2 regions of the Brevundimonas sp. GW460-12-10-14-LB2 genome follow, and region 1 is predicted to be linked to the other one. Evidence: predicted binding sites of a transcription regulator. Region 1 holds the regulator's gene; the other holds the start of a gene.

Region 1 (5,565 bases):
GATCAGGCCGGCATCTGTTTGCCGTTGATCACGACAGCGCCAGCGTCGATGCCGATCCTAGGCGTATGTCTGGGTCATCAGGCCATCGGCCAAGCGTTCGGCGGCGACGTCATCCGCGCCAAGATCCTGATGCACGGCAAAACCTCGCCGATCCTGCATAAGGGCCAGAGCGTCTTCGCCGGCCTGCCCTCGCCCTTCACCGCCACACGCTATCATTCGCTGGCGGTCAAGCGCGAAACCCTGCCCGACGACCTGGAGGTCACCGCCTGGACCGCCGACGGGGAGATCATGGGTCTGCAGCACCGTACGCGCCCGATCCACGGCGTTCAGTTCCACCCGGAATCCATCGCCACCGAGCACGGTCACGACATGCTGGCCAACTTCCTTGATATCGCCGGCGTAAAGCGCCTCGCGGCCGCCTGACCATGGGCGACGGGTTCAAGCCGATCCTCGCCCGACTGGTCGAGGGCCATTCCCTGACGTCCCAGCAGGCGCACGACTTCTTCGCCGCCTGCCTGCGGGGCGAGCCCACGCCTTCCCAGGTCGCAGCCGCCGTCACCGCCATGCGGATGCGCGGCGAGACCGTGGACGAGATCGCCGCCTTCGCGGGCGCCATGCGTGAAGCCGCTCTGACGCTGGATCATCCCTATGAGGTGATCGACACCTGCGGCACCGGGGGCGACGGTCAGCACACCTACAATATCTCCACCGCCGCAGCCCTGGTTCTCGCCGGCGCCGGTCTGAAGGTCGCCAAGCACGGCAATCGGGCGATGTCTTCGAAATCAGGCTCTTCCGACGTCTTGTCGATCCTGGGCGTGAACCTGATGGCGTCGCAGGCGCAGCAGAAAAAGGCGCTGGATGAGGCCGGTATCTGCTTCCTGTTCGCGCCCGCCTATCACGGGGCGATGCGTCATGTCGGGCCGGTGCGAGCCGAGATCGGTTTTCGCACCGTCTTCAACCTGTTGGGACCGCTTTCGAACCCGGCGTCTGCAAGACGACAGGTCATGGGCGTCTATGATCCGCGCCTGCTGGAGCCGCTGGCCGAGGTGCTGGGCCGGCTTGGCGCCACCCGGGCCTGGACCGTTCACGGCCAAGGCCTGGACGAACTGGCGACTTCCGGCCCCACGGACGTCGCCGAATGGAAGGATGGCGCGGTTCGTCGCTTCCAGGTCACGCCCAAGGACGCCGGCCTGCCGCGGGCCTCTATCGCAGACATTCGCGGCGGCGACGCCGAAGAGAACGCCGTCGCCCTGCGCGCGCTTCTGGCCGGCGCGGCCGGACCCTACCGCGACATCGTGCTGCTGAACGCCGCCGCCGCCCTCGTGGTGTCCGATCGCGCGGCCGATCTGGCCGACGGCGCCGCGCTCGCGGCTGGCGCCATCGACGACGGTCGAGCCGCCGAGGCGCTGGATCGCCTGGCCCGCATCACCTCCACGCCGCTGGAAAGCGAAGAGCCCGCATGACCGACGTTCTGGATCGTATCGCCACCTACAAGCGCGAGGACGTCGCCGCCCGCAAGGCTGCGACCTCACAGGACGCGATCGAAGCCCTGGCCCGCGCCGCATCTGCCCCGCGCGGCTTTCGCGCCGCCTTGGAGCGCGTCGGAGAGGAAACCGGTCGTCCCGCCCTGATCGCCGAGATCAAGAAGGCCAGCCCGTCCAAGGGCCTGATCCGGCCCGATTTCGATCCGCCGGCCCTGGCCCGCGCCTATGAGGCCGGCGGTGCGGCCTGTCTGTCGGTGCTGACCGATGGCCCCAGCTTCCAGGGCGACGACGCCTATCTGGGCCAGGCCCGCGAGGCCGTCGCCCTGCCCTGCCTGCGCAAGGATTTCCTTGTCGATCCCTGGCAGGTCGCCGAAAGCCGCGCCCTGGGCGCCGATTGCATCCTGATCATCTTGGCCATGGTCGATGACCGGTTGGCCGCCGAGCTGCTTTCGGAAGCCGAACGCTTTGGCATGGACGCGCTGATCGAGACGCACGACGAGGACGAAATGGCGCGCGCCTGTGCGCTAGGCGGCGATCTGGTGGGGGTCAATAATCGCTCGCTGCGCACGTTCGAGGTCGATCTGGAAACCACGGAGCGGCTGTCGATGCTTAGCCCCGTTCGCGCTCTGCTGGTCGCCGAGAGCGGCATTTTCACGCCCGACGACGTGGCGCGCGTCTCGGCTGCCCATGCCCAGGCGATCCTGGTCGGCGAGAGCCTGATGCGGCAGGCCGATGTCGAGGCGGCGACCCGTCAGTTGCTGGCGGTCTAGGTCTGCGCGCGGCGGCAAGCCGCGCCGTTAAGTTGACATTAGCAAGGAACACTTACAGAACATCGACAAATGTTCACGGCCCGTTCCGATTCGTCGGCGGGCGCATGAGGGCCTGGCGATGCTCACGCGCAAACAGCACGAACTGCTGATGTTCATCCATGAACGCATCCAGGAGACCGGCGTCTCCCCTTCGTTCGACGAGATGAAGGAGGCGCTCGATCTGGCCTCCAAGTCCGGCATTCACCGGCTGATTACGGCGCTGGAGGAACGCGGCTTCATCCGCCGCCTCGCTCACCGCGCCCGCGCGTTGGAAGTCACGAAACTGCCCGAACAGGCGACGGCCGGCGCGCCGCGCGGTCGCGCCGGGTTCAAGCCCGACGTCATCGAGGGCGGCGGCGGTGTCCGACCTTCGGCCCCGATGGTGGCCAACGACACCCGCGAGCTGCCGCTGATGGGCAAGATCGCCGCCGGCACGCCGATCGACGCAATCGAGCATGAAACGGCGCGCTATCCGGTCCCGGAATCCATGCTGGGCTCGGGCGAGCACTACTTGCTGGAGATCGAAGGCGACTCCATGATCGAGGCCGGCATCCTGAACGGCGACATGGTGGTGATCAAATCGACCGACAACGCCGCCTCCGGTGAAATCGTGGTGGCTCTGGTCGAGGGCGAGCAGGCGACGCTGAAACGCCTCCGCAAGAAGGGCGCCTCGATCGCGTTGGAACCCGCCAACCGCAACTACGAGACCAAAATCTACGGCTCGGATCAGGTCGCGGTGCAGGGCAAGCTGGTCGGCCTCATGCGCCGCTATCACTGACGTCCGGATCGGACTGACGCGTCCAGGGGCGGTCGCCGCGAACGTCGGCCGTCCACACTGCGCGCCATCGATTCGGCTCGTCAGAGCTGACGCGCCACAACTCCACCGCCCCGCCCCGCGCAAAGTCCACGCTGTCCAAGACAAGTCGATCCTGACAGGCGCTCGGGATCGACGAGACGACGGCGCGGACGCTGACGACGGGCGCTGCGCGGCATAACGCCTCCATCTGATCTGAGCTCGGCGACTTCCGCCCCCACCAGATTGCAACGGGCCCGGCCTCATCGGCTTCCGGTCGACAGGAAAAGCGGTCGCAGACCCAGCCTGTCTCCGAGCGATCCGTCATGGCCAGCCCCCGTCGTCGCGACCAGAGATCCACCGCAAACTCACGTACGCCAGGCCGGACGACGACGGCCGCCTCATCACGGTGAAAGGCGGCGTTGGTTCCGCCATCGCCAAGCCAGAGGTCCGGCGTCGGTTCACGCGGCCAGATCAGGACGGCGGCTGCAAAGGGCAGTCCCAACCAGCGCAGGCGGCCTTGCCACAAACAGACGAACAACACGCCCAGGAACGCGACCGGCAGGACATAATTTGGTGCGCTGGCGACCGTTCTGACCGCGCCGGGCAATCCCGCCGTCCAGGCGCCGATGGCCAGCATCAGATCGACGCCCCATCCCGCGACCGCCAGGAACGGTCCCCCCAACCCCAAAGGCTCAAGCGCTGCGCCCAAGGCCAGGGCTGGCATCAGGATGAAGTCCGCCACGGGCGACGTGCCGAGATTGGCGAGCAGTCCGTACATGGCGGTGCGGTTGAAATGCTGCATAGCGAACGGTCCCGTCGCCAATCCTGCGACGACGCTGGCCGCCACAGCCGCCGTCAGCCACCCGCCCAGCCGTTGGACTGCCAGGATCGGCCAAGGCGCGGATATTTCGCGCGGGCGCTTCGGCCAAGCCTCGACCAGGGCGACCAAGGCCGCAGTCGCCGCGAACGACATCTGGAAACCCGGCGTGACGATGGCTTCAGGCTGTATGGCCAAAACGATGAAGGCCGCCACAGCCAGGCCATGCATGGTCACCGCCTGTCGATCCAGCAGGATGGCCAGAAAGGCGATGGAGGCGGTGGTGGCGGCCCGCTCGGCCGGGGGCGGCGCGCCCGACACCACCAGATAGACCCCGACCGCCGTCAGGCCCGCCAAGGCCGCGACCTTCTTGCCGTGAACCCGCAAGGCCAACCAGGGCCAGGCCGCCACGCCCAGCCGCACGGCGAAGAAGACGAAACCGCCGACGATCGCCATATGCAGCCCTGACACCGAAAGGATGTGCGCCAGGCCGGAATCGCGCATCACATCCATGTCCTCCTGACTGATCCAGGTTTCGTGGCTGGTCGTCATGGCGGCGGCGATCCCGCCGGTCCGTTGGCCGAGCCTTGCCACGATCCGCTCGGCCAATGCGAAGCGCGCGGCGTTCACCACCATTTCAAGTCGAAGTCGCCACGGCGGCGGGGCAAGCTCGGCCGTACGCGTGTCGCCCAAGGCGAACGCAACGCCTCCCATCCCCTGAAAGAAGGCGTTGCGCCCGAAATCGTAGGCCCCAGGGCTGGCCGGCGCAGGCGGCGGATTCAGAATGCCGAACAGGCGGATCGCTTCGCCGGGCCGCGGCGGGTCGCCCCGCACCGTCGCCCGCAGGCGCACCGGCGTCTGTTCGGGCGTCAGTCCGCGAATCCAGACCGGCGCGATCACGACCCGCGCTCCTTGCTGACCCGGGCTGTCGACATCGACGACCCAGGCTTCGATCACGGTCGGTTCGCTCAGGGCGGGCGCGATCGGCGCAGCGACGGCTTCGGTGCGCACCTTGGCCGCCGCCAGCCCGCCTGTAACGCAGGCCAGAATCAAGAGCAGCCAGGTCAGGCGCCGCGATCCGCCGCGCCGGCGCGCCACGACCCACAGCCCAAAGGCCAAGGCGGCGCCCAGCAACAAGGGCCACAAGACCGGCTCGGCTCGCAGCGCGAAATAGATGCCGCCGCCCGCGCCGAATGCGACCGGCGCCCATAGCCGCCATCTCAGGGTCTGGGCGGCGACCTCGGCGTCCAGCCAAGCGCGCAATCGCGCGGCGGGGGTAGGTTTTGCCGCATCGGGGCGTATAAGGGCCTCGCTTACGGACCCCTCCCCCATGACCTCACCTTCCTCGACTGTCGTCACCCGCTTCGCCCCCTCGCCGACAGGCTATCTGCATATCGGCGGGGCGAGAACCGCTTTGTTCAACTGGCTGTACGCCAAGAGACACGCTGGGCGTTTCCTGATCCGCGTTGAGGATACCGACCGCGAACGCTCGACCGATGAGGCGGTGAAGGCCATTTTTGACGGCCTGAGCTGGCTGGAGCTGTTCGCCGACGACGAGCCGGTGTTTCAATTCAGCCGAGCCGACCGCCACCGCGAGGTGGTCGATCAACTGCTCGAAACCGGCCACGCCTACCGCGACTTCAACTCGGCCGAGGAAAC
Region 2 (5,565 bases), 1.1 Mb from region 1:
AGCCGGGCCGCATCCCGGGTCGGTCGGGCCAGGCCCACCCTCTGCGCCTCGACCCGGTTGTCGACACGGACGCACAACCAGTCCAGCCGTCTGGCTCCCAGGCTCAGGATCTCCAACGCCGCGCACAGTTCCGAGGCGAGCGCCGTGACATGGCGCTCGAGGGTCTCCGGCGCGCCGATCGGCTCCCCGAACACCCGCGACACCGTCGGGATCTCCGGCGCCTCGACCGGGACGAGCGGCTCGTCCACACGCCCGTAGGCCTGGTCGATGCGACGGCCGAGGTCATGACCGAACCGGAGCGTGAGAGGCGCGCGAGGCCGATGTGCGACGTCGGCGATCCGGTCGAAGCCCATCCGGTGCAGATGCGCGATCAACGCCTCCGGAAGCCGCAGCGCCGCCAGCGGCAATCCTGCGATGGCGGCGTCGACGGCGTCGGGCGCGATCATACGGTGCGCGCGTCGGAAGCGGACCACGGCATGGGCGGAGCCATAGGTCGGACCGATCGCGGCGTCGGCTTCAATGCCTTCCTCCTTCAGGCGTAGGATCATGTCCGCCAGCATGGCGGCCTCCCCGCCCTGAAGGTGGGCGGCCCCGGTGGCGTCGATGGCGAGGCCATCCGGCGGATCGGGCTGGCAGACGGGGGCGTACCGGCGCATGGCCCAGACGGCGAGACGACCGAGCGCGGCCTCGTCGCCCGCCGGATCCGCCACCCGAACGTCGAGGCCGGGGATGAGGGCCTGAGCCTGGGTCGCCGCCATGCCGACGCGTGCGCCCTGGGCCAGCGCCGCCGTGTTGGCGGCGAGCACGATCCGACGGCGCCCGGACCGACCCGCGAGGATCAGGGGAAGCTCAGGCGGCGGCGCGACGTCCGCCAGTCCGCGTCGCAGACGATCGACGGACCAGTTCGGCAGGTAGAGCGAGACGACCCGTCTCATCACAGGCTTCCAAGGTGAAATCCGCGGCCTCGGCGCCGCGACAACGGATGAGTTCGACGAACCAGCGCGCCCGCCCCACGCCGGGCACGGGCAAGGGCGAGGAGGGGGCCGGGCTGATGCGCCAGCGCGTGGCGGAGGCGGTGTGCTGACCGAAGTCGGCGGCTTCCGAAGCCCGTCGCCATCGGCGCACCGCCAGACCCAGGCCGCCCGAGTCTTCGGCGGCCAGTTGCAGCCGTCGGGACGCGACGAGACTGAGGCGGGCGGTCTCGGCCACGACGGCGGCCAGACCGGGATGACGAAGGCCTTCCTCGAAACAGGCGAGAAGGGAAGGCTCGTCCCCGGCCTCGACATAGATCACCCGGTCCGGCCCCAGACCGGCCTGACGCAGGGCCGGTGCGAAGAGGTCGGGGCGGGTTACGCACCACAACACCTGGCCGGGCCGCCGGGCGGCGATGCCTGCGGCGAACAGGGCGGCTGCGGCGCCGTCCACGGCCTCCTCGCCGCCGCCTGCGATCTCATGAACGGCGCCCAGTGAAAGACCGCCGCTGGGGAGATGGCGATCGAGATCTTTCACGCCGAAGGGCAACACCCCGGTGGTGTTCCGGCCGCCCTGTTCAAGGGCGCGGATCCGATCGCGCAGGATGTCGAGCCCGGCAGGCAGGCGGGCGCGCATGAGAAGCCTCCTGTTCCCAAGGCTGACGAATGTTCCTGTAATGTTCTGGTTCTGTATGATGCGAAGAGTCAACCTTCGCTCATCTCTTATCCCCTTCGCCGGACGACCTGTGGACCGCGCGCCAGGACGGCCAGGGACGGTCGCCGCTGGCTTTTTCAGCGAAGTCGGCGATCAATGGGGCGGTAGACGGAGGTCCGCATGTGCAACGAGTATCAGCTCATCCTGCCGTTCGACGAGGTGATCGAGACCTTCAACCGAACCGGCGACCGTCTCGTCTTTCCCGGCGGCATGCCCAACTTCGGACCCATGGCCTCGATCCGTATCGGCGACCGGGCGCCCATCATCACGCGAGGCCCCGATGGCTCGCAGCTGATCGTGTCGCCCTGGGCCTGGAAGTCGCCACAGGGAAGACCCGTGTTCAACTTCCGATCCGACGGTCGATCCTTCGACGGCGTCACCCGCTGCCTGATCCCCACCGACGGCTTCTTCGAGTTCACCGATGCCGAGCCGGGTCAGAAGCGCAAGACCAAGTGGCGGTTCACCATGGCCGACGCGCCGATCTTCTGGGTCGCCGGCCTGGTTCGAGACGGCGCCTTCGCCATGCTGACCACCGAGCCGGGACCGGACATCGCCCCCTACCACGACCGCCAGATCGTCCTGCTGAGACCCGATGCGGCCCTCGATTGGCTGGACCTGCGCAAACCCGAGGCCGAGCTGCTGCGCCCCCTGCCGGAAGGCAGCCTGTCTGTCGAGAAGGTCTTCCCGGAAGCGGCATGAGTTCGGCAAATCGTCACCGACCCAGATCCTGACCCAGATGCTTGCCGCTGAGGACCTGGGCGAAGCCGCGCGCATCGAGCGAAAGCGTGACCGCTTTTCCCACGGTTGGCGGGGTCTCGCCGACACCCAGCCGCCCATAGTGTTCGGAGCCGTCAGCGGCGCGCACCACCACATAGGCGGAGCCGCCCAGTTCGTCGTGGAAGCCGGTCTTCACGACCTTGCCCTGGACCGGCGCCTTGCCCAGCTGTTCCGCCGACCGCGCGCCGTCAAGACGCCGTTGGTTGAGGGTGCGAATGACGTCCTTCGAGAGCTGCAGCCTCCGAAGTCGGGCTTCCATATCCGGGGCCAGCCGGAAGCGCCGCCCTGTTCGTTCGGCGAGGCCCAGGGTCTCCAGATGGCGCAACCGTCCCCGGGTCAGCGCCGTCCAGGCGTCAGTGCCCCCGATCCCGTCATCGACACAGCCGTTGTTGTCCGCAGCTGCCAGGAGACGGCGGTCGAAGGCGGTGAACCGGTCGGCCTCGGTCTCACGCCAGACCCGCCGTTCGGCGTCCTGACGGCTGAGGTCGCCGAGCCGCTCCTGGGCCACTTCCTGGGCCCGGGCGCGAAAGCCGTAGCCGATGTAGTCGCGCGGAATCACGAGGTCCCGGCCGTCGCTTCTCCGGCCGCGCACAAGCACATGGGCGTGCGGCTGGTCGGTGTCGAAATGGCAGACGGCGATCCAGTTCAGACCCGGTTCTCCAAGGTCGTCGGCGACCCTCGACATGACCTCCCTGGCGAAGCCCTGGAGGTCCGAAATCCGATCGCCGTGCTCGGGTGAAATGATGAAGCGAAAATGGTGCCTGTCCTTCGCCCAGCACTCCGTGGCGCCGGTCGGATCGACCCTCTCACGCACCGGTCCGAAAAAGGCCGCGCGCTCGCCGTCCTCGCCCGCGCCCATGCGGCCGAGATAGGCGATATGGGCGGCGAGCGCCGCGCCCCGGGCGAACCCCTTGCCCATGTGCCGGGACACCAGCGCCTTGACCGTGACGCGCTGCCGGACGTCGAGACGGAAGGGACGACCCGAGCGGTTCTGGGCCGCGCGCAGACACCCGGCGCGGTCCCCGTAGGCGAACAGGCGCGAGGCCGCGAGCCTCTGGAACATGGCGATCCGGACGCTGGTCTTGTCCGACTTCAACCTCTGCGGAAGGCGCACTTTCAAGGTCGAGACGTCATCCTTTGACGCTTGGGCGAGGCGTACCTCAATGGCGGTTCGGACCTGCATGATCGGGGCTCCGGCCTGTCGTCGTCGCGGAATCAGGCGTCAACTCAGCGCAAGTCGACGTCGGTCTCCGCAATCCTCGCAAGTGTCTGCCCGGGCTCAGGAAAACAGAAGGCCAAAACCCCTCTTTTATCTTGCCCTAAGCCCTCAATCTGACGATTTCCAACCAGCCTCTCCAACAGTGAACACAGCCGATCAAACCTCGGCAAGACCCAGGCGACCCCGGCGTTCAGACCGCTTCGGGTCCGCCGGATGACAAGAAAAATCCCGCCCGGCCGAAGCCGAGCGGGTCATTGATCCAGATCGTGATGTCTCAGGCGGCCCGGGCCTTGATGGGCACGTGCCGCAGCCCGTTCTCCATCGCCTTCTGGCCGAGGTTGAGCGCCGGTCCGAACGGCCGCTGATCCTCCCGCACCCCGGCCAGCGAATGGACCAGGGTCAGGCAGACCTCCGGCTCCAGCGCGATCAACTCGTCGTTCGCCCGGAAGGGAGCCGCCTTTCCGTTCCTGTCGAAATCCGCCCGGGCGAGGATCAGCTTCACCCCCTTCTGCTGGGCCCATTTGATCGCCAGCTTCTCGGAGCCTTTCGCCCCGGTCGTCGCCAGAGCCATGTCCGGCCACTCCCCCTTAGCCCAGTTGAGGGCGTCGAAGATCCGCCCGGCGTCCTCGGCCGTGTCCGCCATCGGCGCGCCCCGGAAGGCGACGACCGGACCGCCCGGATCGGCCTCTCCGGACCGACGATTCCGGATCGCCCGGATCGCCTGTTTCGCCTCCAGCTGCGCCGCCGTCAGATGGGTGCCGCGCCGTGATCCCCGCCAGGCGGTCCAGACCTCCCCGGTCGCGATCGTCCAGGTTTCGGAGGCCGCATCCCGGATCAGTTCGCAGGCCTGCGTCGCCGCATCTCCGGATCTCGCTTTCGCCGTTGCGTCCTGAAGTTCGACATCGGCCGCTTCCGATCCGTCGAAATCCCGATCCAGGGCGCGCATCGCGTCACGGGCGCGGTCGGCGTCCCGTTCAATCCGTCCCGCGGCCGAGTGGAAGGCGCCGATAAGCGCTTCGCCGAGGATCGTCTGATAGTCCTCCAGAGCGGTGTCGGAGATCACGTCCACGAGCTCGGTCATGAGCGCGCGCCCCAGCTGGATCAGGGCGTCCTCGGTGGGGTGCGGACGCGCATCCCCCAAGGACGCGGTCAGGTCGTCGAAGGCGGAGTCGGTCTTCGAAGAGGCGGAGAAGGCGGTGTTGAAGTGGGTCATCGAACCATTCCTTTGAAAAGAGACTGTCGAAGCGCCCCATGCGCAACGACCCCGGCTTTGGCCACGGCGGGGTCCTCGGCAGTCACCGGAGCGGAGGGCCGCTTGCCCTCCGTGGAGGGGAACGGCGCAGCCGTTGACTTCCGGGGTGCCGTGACAAAGTCGGAGGGCGTTGTGTGGGGGCAAGTCGTCGTCGCCCTTCGCGACGACGACTCCATTCGGCGCCGTCGCGCCGATACGGACGAGAAGGCGTCGATCTTCTCGTCCCTCGACGCCGGCGGGCCGGCGGCGCATCTCCAGGCGAGCGAGCCGTCCTCAAGGCGCCACGCCCGCGAGGCGCATAAGGCCCTCCACCGACAGCGGTGTGGGCCGATAGGCGATCGCTGCATGGGCGGCGCAGAAGGCGCCGCGTTCAGACGGACGACCGCAGAGGCTGAAGGCGGCGTCGCCCGGTTCGCCATACGGCCAACGGCAATCCATCCGCCTCACCGACAGAATGGTCGCAACGCCATCGGGCGGCGGCTCGGGCGCCACGTGATGCGCCGCCTCGCGACGAGTCCGGGCGCCTGTGCGCCCCTCCGAGAGGCCGAGGCGAGCGACCTTGCCGAGGACGGCGTTGCGGGTGAGGCCGCCGCCGAGTTCCAGGGCGATGGTCTCGGCGCTCCGCCCTTCG

What was found. The regulator LexA, encoded in region 1, represses DNA repair genes until DNA is damaged. The targets are predictions, from matches to a motif close to ATGTTCNCNANNTGTTCT.
Region 2: the regulator LexA is predicted to act here: its motif matches at 1,638-1,655, upstream of A4249_RS11810 (ImuA family protein).

What each region holds. Positions count from the first base shown of each region.
Region 1 covers NZ_CP015511.1:1,254,920-1,260,484, forward strand. The annotation lists gene A4249_RS06165 (anthranilate synthase component II) at 1-423, shown strand, start outside; gene trpD (anthranilate phosphoribosyltransferase) at 426-1,463, shown strand; gene trpC (indole-3-glycerol phosphate synthase TrpC) at 1,460-2,254, shown strand; gene lexA (transcriptional repressor LexA) at 2,373-3,071, shown strand; gene A4249_RS06185 (ComEC/Rec2 family competence protein) at 3,052-5,169, opposite strand; gene gltX (glutamate--tRNA ligase) at 5,237-5,565, shown strand, end outside.
Region 2 covers NZ_CP015511.1:2,367,240-2,372,804, reverse strand. The annotation lists gene A4249_RS11815 (Y-family DNA polymerase) at 1-935, opposite strand, end outside; gene A4249_RS11810 (ImuA family protein) at 850-1,608, opposite strand; gene A4249_RS11805 (SOS response-associated peptidase family protein) at 1,807-2,385, shown strand; gene A4249_RS11800 (DUF3363 domain-containing protein) at 2,399-3,646, opposite strand; gene A4249_RS11795 (DUF2493 domain-containing protein) at 3,957-4,895, opposite strand; gene A4249_RS11790 (GcrA family cell cycle regulator) at 5,208-5,565, opposite strand, start outside.